DNA from 2 places in the Bradyrhizobium sp. CCBAU 21365 genome. Region 2 is predicted to be linked to the other one. Evidence: riboswitches for the same ligand, from Rfam matches in the RefSeq annotation. Region 2 holds a riboswitch; the other holds the start of a gene.
The links. A riboswitch is a leader RNA that binds a small molecule or an ion and turns the genes downstream of it on or off. The one in region 2 is predicted to bind ZMP and ZTP.
Positions count from the first base shown of each region.

Region 1 (4,206 bases), 520 kb from region 2:
CATCTCCGGCTATTTCCTGGTCGAGGCCGACCGCTCGGTGCGCGGGCGGATCGCGGCCGTTGCCGATGTCGCCGCCAAGACGCTGGAGCTGCAGCAGAGCAAGATCCAATGGTTGAACAATGCGCGTTCCGACTTTCCCGATCTCGACAGCGTTGCCGCTACGGTCATGACGCCGGGACTGTGCATCGCCTTTCGCAGCAATAGCGGCGAGATCAGCCAACGCTTCTGCGGCGGCGCGCAAGCCGATCAGGCCGCGCCGCCGCTGGCCTTCGCGGCGCTCTATCGCCGCCTGTTCGATCCCGGCCGCGAGACTGTACGGCAGGTGGTTTCGCGCGGCAACGCCGTCGGCGAGGCTGTGGCCTGGATCGATCCGGCGGTGCCGACCGCCGAGGCCTGGCACGATGCCGGCCGGCTGATGGCGGTGTTCATGATCGCGCTGCCGCTGCTCTGCGCCCTGGTCTATGCGGCGCTGGCGCGCGCGCTGCGTCCGACGCGGCAGATCCGCGACGGGCTCGAACGGATCGCCGCAGGCGACCTCGCCGCGCGCCTGCCGCCGTTCGATCTCGCCGAACTGTCGGCGATCGGCGACGTCTTCAACCAGCTCGCCGAGCGCCTCGCTGCCGCGCTCTCCGACCGCAACGCGCTGACGCAGAAACTGATCCTGGTGCAGGACGAGGAACGCCGGCACCTCGCGCGCGAGCTGCATGACGAATTCGGGCAGTCGCTGGCCGCCATCCGTGCGCTCGCCGCCTCGGCGCGCCAGACCGCGGCCGCGGATTGCCCGCCTTTGCTCGCCGAATGCGACGGCATCGCGCGGACCGCGACCGGCATGATGGAGACGCTGCGCGGCGCCCTCTTCCGGCTCCGCCCGCCCGATGTCGACGAACTCGGACTTGCGGCCAGCCTCGAAGGCCTGGTCGCTAGCTGGAACGGCCGCAGCCGGGGACAGCCGCGGTTCGAGATCACCATATCGGGATCGTTCGAGCGCCTTGCCGCCTCCGTCGGCGCCAACCTCTACCGCATCGTGCAGGAGGCGCTCACCAACGCCGCCAAGCATGCCGGCGCCACGCGCGTGATGCTGCGGCTTGAGATGCGCGAGGCGGCGCCCGGCGGCGGGGACAGCGCGATCGTGCTCGCGATCGACGATGACGGCCAGCCCGGCGATCTACAAGGCGATCCCCAGCTCAAGTCCGGCCTCGGCCTGCTCGGCATGCGCGAACGGGTCGCCGCGCTGGGCGGGCGGCTCAGCTTCGAGACCGGACAGCCCAGCGGCTCATCGCTCCGCGTCATCGTTCCCGTCGCGGCCAGCCGAGAGGCCGCACCGGTGGAGCGCGCGGCATGAGCCATGCGGCGCGAACCATCATGCTGGTTGACGACCACGCCGTCGTTCGGGAGGGCTACCGGGCGATGCTGCAGAAGCAGCCGGACCTCTGCGTCGTCGCCGAAGCCTCCGACGGCGTCGAGGCCTACCGCCTCTACAAGGAGACCGGGCCCGACCTCGTCATCATGGACCTGTCGATGCCCGGCATCGGCGGCATCGAGGCCATCCGCCGCCTCCGGCAGTGGGACAGGCGCGCAAAAATCCTGGTGTTCACCATGCACCAGAACGCGGCCTTTGCCGTGCAGGCGATCCGCGCCGGCGCGAGCGGCTATGTCACCAAGACCAGCCCGCCGGAGACGCTGGTGCACGCCGTGATGGATGCGCTGTCGGGCAAGATCGCGATCAGCCCGGATATCGACCACGAGCTCGCGCTCAGCCACCTTGCCGGCGAGAGGAAGGCTGCCGACCTCCTGACCGCGCGGGAATTCGAGGTGCTGCGGATGCTGCTCGCGGAGAACACCACCGAGGAGATCGCCGAGGCGCTGCACCTCAGCCCCAAGACGGTCGCGAACCTGCATTCCCTGATCAAGGACAAGCTCGGCGTCGGCACCGATATCGAGTTGGTCCGCCTCGCGCTGCGGCAAGGCATCCTGACGCAGCTCGATCTCGGCGAACGCTGAGCCCGCGGCGGCGGCAGCGACCAACTCTTGCGAGCGCGCCGGGGATTGGATAACCTTCTGCTCGCGATGAGCTCCGCAGGCTCATTCGCCCCTCGCGCGACTGGCGAGCTTACGTGGAATTGACCACGGTGAAGCGCGAAGGGTTCTAGCGCCGTTCGCCTGGGCACCCGTTCAGCTGATGATCCAGCGTCTTAGGGAGCCCGGACCATGCCGTCATTCCGCAATGAACTCCACCTCAACGATTCGGAAGTTGCCCTTGCGCTCGAGGGCGAAGAGCGCCGCCAGCAAGACGGCGTCGAGCTGATTCCGTCGGAAAATTACACCTATCCCGAGGTTCTCGAGCTGCTCGGGTCGGTGTTCACCAACAAGTATTCCGAGGGCTATCCGGGGCGCCGCTATTACGGCGGCCAGGAATTTACCGACCAGATAGAGAACCTTGCCCGACAGCGAGCTTGCGCGCTGTTCCGCGCCGAACATGCCAACGTTCAGCCTCTGTCCGGGTCGCCAATGAACCAGGCCGTGTATCTCGGCCTGCTGCAGCCCGGCGATACGATATTGGCGATGGACCTGTCACACGGCGGCCATCTCACCCATGGCGCGCCCGTGTCGCACATGGGGCGGCTCTTCAACTTCGCCCGCTACAAGACGCAGCCGTCAAACGGCGGCGCCATCGATTTCGATGGGCTCCGCGCCATGGCCCGGCACGTCCGTCCGAAGCTGGTGCTGTGCGGCTACAGCTCCTATCCGCGCGATCTGGATTATGCGTCCTTCAAGAGTATCGCCGATGAGGTGGGTGCACTGACCATGGCCGACGTCAGCCATTACGGCGGCCTGATCGCCGGCAACGCCTTGCGCAATCCGCTCGATGCGGGCTTCGACGTGATGACGACGACATCGCACAAGACGCTTCGCGGACCGCGCGGCGGCATCGTTCTTTGTCGCCGGGAGTTCGCCGGCAAGATCGACGCGTCGGTGTTCCCGGGATTGCAGGGAGGTCCGCACATGAACGTTGTGGCCGGAACCGCGGTCACGCTGAAGAAGGCATCGACATCCGATTTTCAGGCCTATGCAGGGCTGGTCATCCGTAACGCGAAGGTCCTGGCCGAAGCGTTGATGGAACGCGGCATGACCTTGATCACCGGCGGAACCGACAATCACATGATGGTCGTGGATACGGTGGCCAGCGTCGGCCTGGACGGCGGCGCGGCCGAGAACATCCTCGACGCCGTCGGGATCACCGCAAACAAGCAGATCATTCCCGACGATCCGCGTCCGCCGCTCAAGCCGAGCGGCATTCGCCTCGGGACGCCGGCGGCGACCACGCGCGGCATGGGCGAGCCCGAAATGCGCCTCATCGCCGAGCTCATTGCGGGATCCCTCCGGTCGAAGGGAGATGCAGCGGTCGTCAAGCGACTGAGGTCGAACAGCGTCGAGATGTGCCGCGCTTTCCCCGTTCCGGGGATCGCACCGCCCTCATAGGCGGCCAAGCCGCGTTCCTGTTCCGCGTTCGTCGCGTCGCTCGTCCGGGTGTGCAGTCTGCATGGGCACGTCATGAAGGTTCCCCGGGAACGACCGGAACGGAAATTGATGCTGTTCGTTGGACCGCATGATCTCGAAGACGGAGCGTCGAACACCGTGACCCGGAAAACCTTGCAAGCACGCTCGGAGCAGGCGCTCGTCGTCATCATTCTCAGCACCGGTGCGCTGATCGGTTACCTCGGCCTGGCACTGTCCAGGCTGTGAGAGCTACGCCCGGCGGGCACCAAGCCGCCGGGAGGCGTCAACAAGCCGCTTGGTGTGCCGAAAACGCGCGCGCGCGTGCCACTGAGTTGCCCGACGCGGCAAGCCAAGCACCGCAGCAAAAATATAGGGTGAAAAGAGCAAGGCTCGGACATATCATGTCGCGAGAATGCGAATGTTTGACGCACAAGCGACAACACCCGCCGTCGTCCCGGCGAAGGCCGGCAACTGTTATGTTGGTTTGGTCTGCAGGTACGGCTTTCGGTCTCGCATCATGGCATTGAGGACCGTGAGCAGCTTCCTGGCGACGGCGATGAGGGCGAGTTTGGCTGGTTTTCCGGCCTGTCGCAGTCGTGCATAGAAGGCCTTGAACGGATCAGCTCTGCGAACTGCGTTGAGGGCCGCCATATAAAGGGCGTCACGAACGCGCTTTCGGCCGCCCGCAATCTTGCGCTTGCCGCGGAA
Region 1 is NZ_CP030036.1:5,088,922-5,093,127, forward strand. It holds gene XI02_RS23405 (sensor histidine kinase) at 1-1,342, shown strand, start outside; gene XI02_RS23410 (response regulator transcription factor) at 1,339-2,001, shown strand; ZMP/ZTP riboswitch at 2,088-2,173, shown strand; gene glyA (serine hydroxymethyltransferase) at 2,209-3,480, shown strand; gene XI02_RS23420 (hypothetical protein) at 3,589-3,744, shown strand; gene XI02_RS23425 (IS110 family transposase) at 3,973-4,206, opposite strand, start outside.
Region 1: another riboswitch for ZMP and ZTP. It lies ahead of glyA (serine hydroxymethyltransferase); the one in region 2 lies ahead of XI02_RS26300 (bifunctional methylenetetrahydrofolate dehydrogenase/methenyltetrahydrofolate cyclohydrolase).

Region 2 (4,206 bases):
ACATCCGTTTGGGTCGAATGCCTTCGGCGCATCGACAAAGTGAATACCGGGCAGCACGACCTCGTCGATGATGACGTCATTGATGCGCTGCTGTTCTGCCGCCAGCTTGTCATAATTGCCGCAACATTGCGCGACGACAAGTCGCGTGCGGGGAACACATGGCGGCGTTGGCCGCGGTCCGAGGCGGATGACTTCGGGATGCCCCTCAGCCGAGCTGCGCCCGCCCCTGCTCCGCCGGCCGCATGTGGATCAGCGCGTCGAGCACGAGGACAAGAACGGGGCGCTGCTCGTCGTTGACCAGCTCCGTCTTGAAGATCACGACGGCGTCGCGCCGCTCAGGCCTGATGGTGATCTTCTGGATCCGGGATTGGCCGGTGAGCGTGGCGCCGGGCCGAACCGGGCTCGGCAGGCGAATCTCGAAGCTCCGCCCGACGATCCCCGCCACCTTGGTCCAGATCGCCTCCACGACGAGCCGCTGATAGATCGCAATGGTGTTGAAGCCGCTTGCGATCAGGCCGCCGAACGGGCCGGCCGCAGCCGCGACGGGATCGGTATGGATCGGCACCGGATCATATTTCCCGGCGAACTCCAGGATCTCGGCCTCGCCGATCGTGTAGCTGCCAAGCTCGAACGTCTGGCCCTCGGTGAGATCTTCCGCATACAGCATCGCGCGCCTCCATCTGTCGCGCGATGCTAGACGAACGGTGCGGGCTTTCCATTACCCCGGACGTCATGAAACTTCGCGCGATACGCGAGCAACACCGCCGCGCGCATATCGCCGCAGGCATCCCGCGCTATTGCAGCCGGGCCGCCCTCGCCTTTGCGGCCTTCACCGTGTTCTCCATCAGGCAGGCGATCGTCATCGGGCCGACGCCGCGCGGCACCGGCGTGATCGCGCCGGCGACCTGCACCGCCTCGTCGAACGAGACGTCGCCGCACACCGCATAGCCGCCGTCCGGCTTCTCGACGCGCGTGGTGCCGACGTCGATGACGATGGCCTGCGGCTTGATCCAGTCGCCGCGCACGAGGCCGGCCTTGCCCACCGCGCTCACCAGGATGTCGGCCTCGCGGCAGATCCTGCTGATGCCGCGGGTGTGGATATGAGTCTGGGTCACGGTCGCGTGCTCCTGCAGCAGCAGCGCGGCCATCGGCTTGCCGACGATGTTGGAGCTGCCGATCACCACGGCATGCGCGCCGGTGAGGTCCGACAGGGTCGATTTGATCAGCCGGAGACAGCCCAGCGGCGTGCACGGCACCAGCGCATCGTCGCCGTGAAACAGCCGGCCGGCGTTCAGGGCATGCAGGCCGTCGACATCCTTGGCGGGATCGACCGCCGCCATCACGCGCAAGGCGTCGATATGCGCCGGCAACGGCAGTTGCACGAGGATGCCGTCGATGTCGTCGCGCGCATTGAGCGTCTCCACTCTGGCAAGCAGATCGGCCTCGCTGGCATCATCCGGCAGGCGTGCGACCTCGCCGCGCAGGCCGAGCCGTTCGGCCATCCTGACCTTGCTCTGCACATAGATCTGGCTCGCCGGGTCGCAGCCGACCAGCACGACCGCAAGCCCCGGCGCGCGGGGCAGCCGGTCGAGTTCGCCAGAAATCTTGTCGATGACAATTTGGGCATGTGCATGCCCATCGAGAATGTTCGCCGTCATGGCACCTCCGTTTCGAAGCGGTGCCCAGGCGCGCGGCGTTCAGTCTCTGCGCTCCCCGATGGTGGTCCATCCAAGCGCCAGTCGCGCAGATGGCGTCGTCATAGCCACCCCGCCGGGCAAAGGCAATTCACGCTCTCCCCGCGGGTCGAACGGCGACGAATTGCCCCCACTTTTTTGCCGGTGGATCGGTGCCGGGCGGGTCACCTCTGGGGGTAGGATTCGGGCAAGACTTGCGTTAAGTCTCGGCGCTTGCCGGGCTTTTCCGATCCCCGGCGCCATCCTTCCGGTCATCACGCCATTTCGGACATTTTCGACATGAAACATATCATCCTCGCGCTGGCGCTCTTCTGCCCGGCTGCCGCGCTTGCCCAAGGCACCACGCCGGCCCCCGCCGACGCCGACAAGCCGGCGGCGACCTCGCAGCCGATGGTCGGCGACAAGCCGCTGGTCCAGGTCGGCAAGAAGTCGGCCGCCAAGAAGGGCGAGAAGCCTGCCGCGCCCGACAAGCCGCAATCGGTCGCCCAGAAGCTTCAGGCCTGTCAGGACATCGACGACGCCACCAAGGAACGGCTGATCTGCTACGACGAGATCTTCAAGCCGCAGCCGAAGCCGAAGGCCGCCCCGGCCAAGGGCGTCAACGATTGCCGCTTCGTGAAGGAGGAGGACGAGCGGCTGACCTGCTATAACGGCTTCGCGGACAAGATTCCGCGCCTGCCGCGCTAAAGGTAGCGGGCGGCGCTCGGACGCCGTCGCGGATCCGGCCACCCGCCTGATCCCGGACATGAAAATGCCGCCGCAAGTGCTTGCGGCGGCGGATCGATTGCCGGCTGCGGGCGGCCTTTCTTACCAAGTACCGAAGCCACCGAAGAAGCCCATGCGCTGCTGCTGCGCGACGCGGTAGGGCTGATACATGCCGGGCTGTGCCAGCCGCATCGGCTGCTGGGGATGGGCATGGTAGCGCGCGACCTTACGCTTCTTCGGCGCCTGAGGCTGGGCCTGCGCGGGCTGCTCGGCCGGCTTTGTCTCGGCCGCGACCTTCTGCGCGTCAGCCTTCTCCGGCGGAATGAACTGGGCGAACGTATTGCGGACGCGGGCTTGCGCCGACGCGTCGCCCGTAGCCGACGGCATGGCCGCGGCAACCGCGTTGACCTGCGCCGGAACGATGGTCGGCAAATTGGTGTCGTAGACCACCCGCTCGGGCAATTTCTGGATCGACTTGATGCGCACCATGGTCTTGTCGACGCCCGGCGACGACAGGCCCTGGTTCTGGCCGCCGACCACGGCCTCCTGCGGCACGATGACATTGACGACGAAGAGCAGCGCGAGCAGCACGCCACCAACGAACAGGAAATAACGCGCCACAGGCATTTTGGTAGCTCCCCCCGCGCTGCGGGCGCGGTTCATCTCGGCGCGACGACATAAGTCATCGCGCGGGCGATTTCATCGTCTGCGCATGATCACCCGGACGCTGTCCGCGCTGCCGGTCGCTCACTAACGGCTGGTTTATTAGTTAGTTCCTGTCCGGCCGTTACGGTTCACCCGACAAGTCAATTCGCGGTCACTTTTTCGAGATGCCGGGAATTAGAGGCGGCTCGCGGTCACGACCGAACATTTCGCCTTGTTTGCGTTAACATTGACGAATCCGACCAACATCCGCGAATAAGTTTTGCGGCTTTTCATGGCGATGGTGTCGGAGATCAGCCGCTTGCGCTCGGTCAGCGGCCGACCGTCCCGGCGGATGAAGGCGCAGGCGATCTCGATGTCCTTGACCGCGAAATCGTTGGCATTGCGCAGCGTCAGGGTGACGAGCGCCTTCGAACCCAGCCCGCCGCGCCGCCACGATTGCGAGGCGATCCGCAGCTTGTCCAGCGGCGACCTTTCAGCGCCAGGCCCGGACGGCCTGGCCTCCTCTGTCCCCTGTGGGGCGGTGGCCACGCCGACAGTGGTCGGCTCGTCCGCCGGTGCGGCCAGCGCATCCCTCGCGGCCTGATTTGTGATTTGGGCCGGTTGCGCGCCGGTCGAGGCATTCTGCGCGGTGCGGACCATGGAGGAAGACACCGGCCAGACATCCTGGTCTCCGGCGTCGCTCGGCTCGGGGAGCATGAACCAGGCGGCGATCCCGGCGAGCGCGATCAGCGGCAGTAGCAGGCCGGCGTAGAAGCCCCCCTCACCGAGACGTCCGGCGGCCAACCTCCGAAACGACGCCAAGCCGATCCGCATCGTCGTGCCCTCACCCTGGCGGCCTGATCGGGCCGCCCCCACACAGAGAGGAAGCCGCACCGTGCGACTTCCGGGTCGGCCGCAGGTCGAGCGGCCACGCAAAGACAATCGCTGATGGCCGCAATGGTTTCATTCCGGGACGGTAATCTTGCGGCCGGCAGCACGGAGGGATGGTCTCACGGCCGGCCGCTCGCTAAGTTCGCGCCGCCCGAGAGCGAGTGCCGCGCGCCGAAGCGGCGCGAGAACAACAAGGAGATCGCAATGCCTGTCGTCACCTGGGACCACGTCCACCTGCGCAGTCCCGATCCCGAGGCCACCGCGACCTGGC
Region 2 is NZ_CP030036.1:5,612,802-5,617,007, forward strand. It holds gene XI02_RS26295 (MaoC/PaaZ C-terminal domain-containing protein) at 206-667, opposite strand; gene XI02_RS26300 (bifunctional methylenetetrahydrofolate dehydrogenase/methenyltetrahydrofolate cyclohydrolase) at 795-1,658, opposite strand; ZMP/ZTP riboswitch at 1,674-1,753, opposite strand; gene XI02_RS26305 (hypothetical protein) at 1,974-2,381, shown strand; gene XI02_RS26310 (hypothetical protein) at 2,502-3,026, opposite strand; gene XI02_RS26315 (hypothetical protein) at 3,240-3,878, opposite strand; gene XI02_RS26320 (VOC family protein) at 4,140-4,206, shown strand, end outside.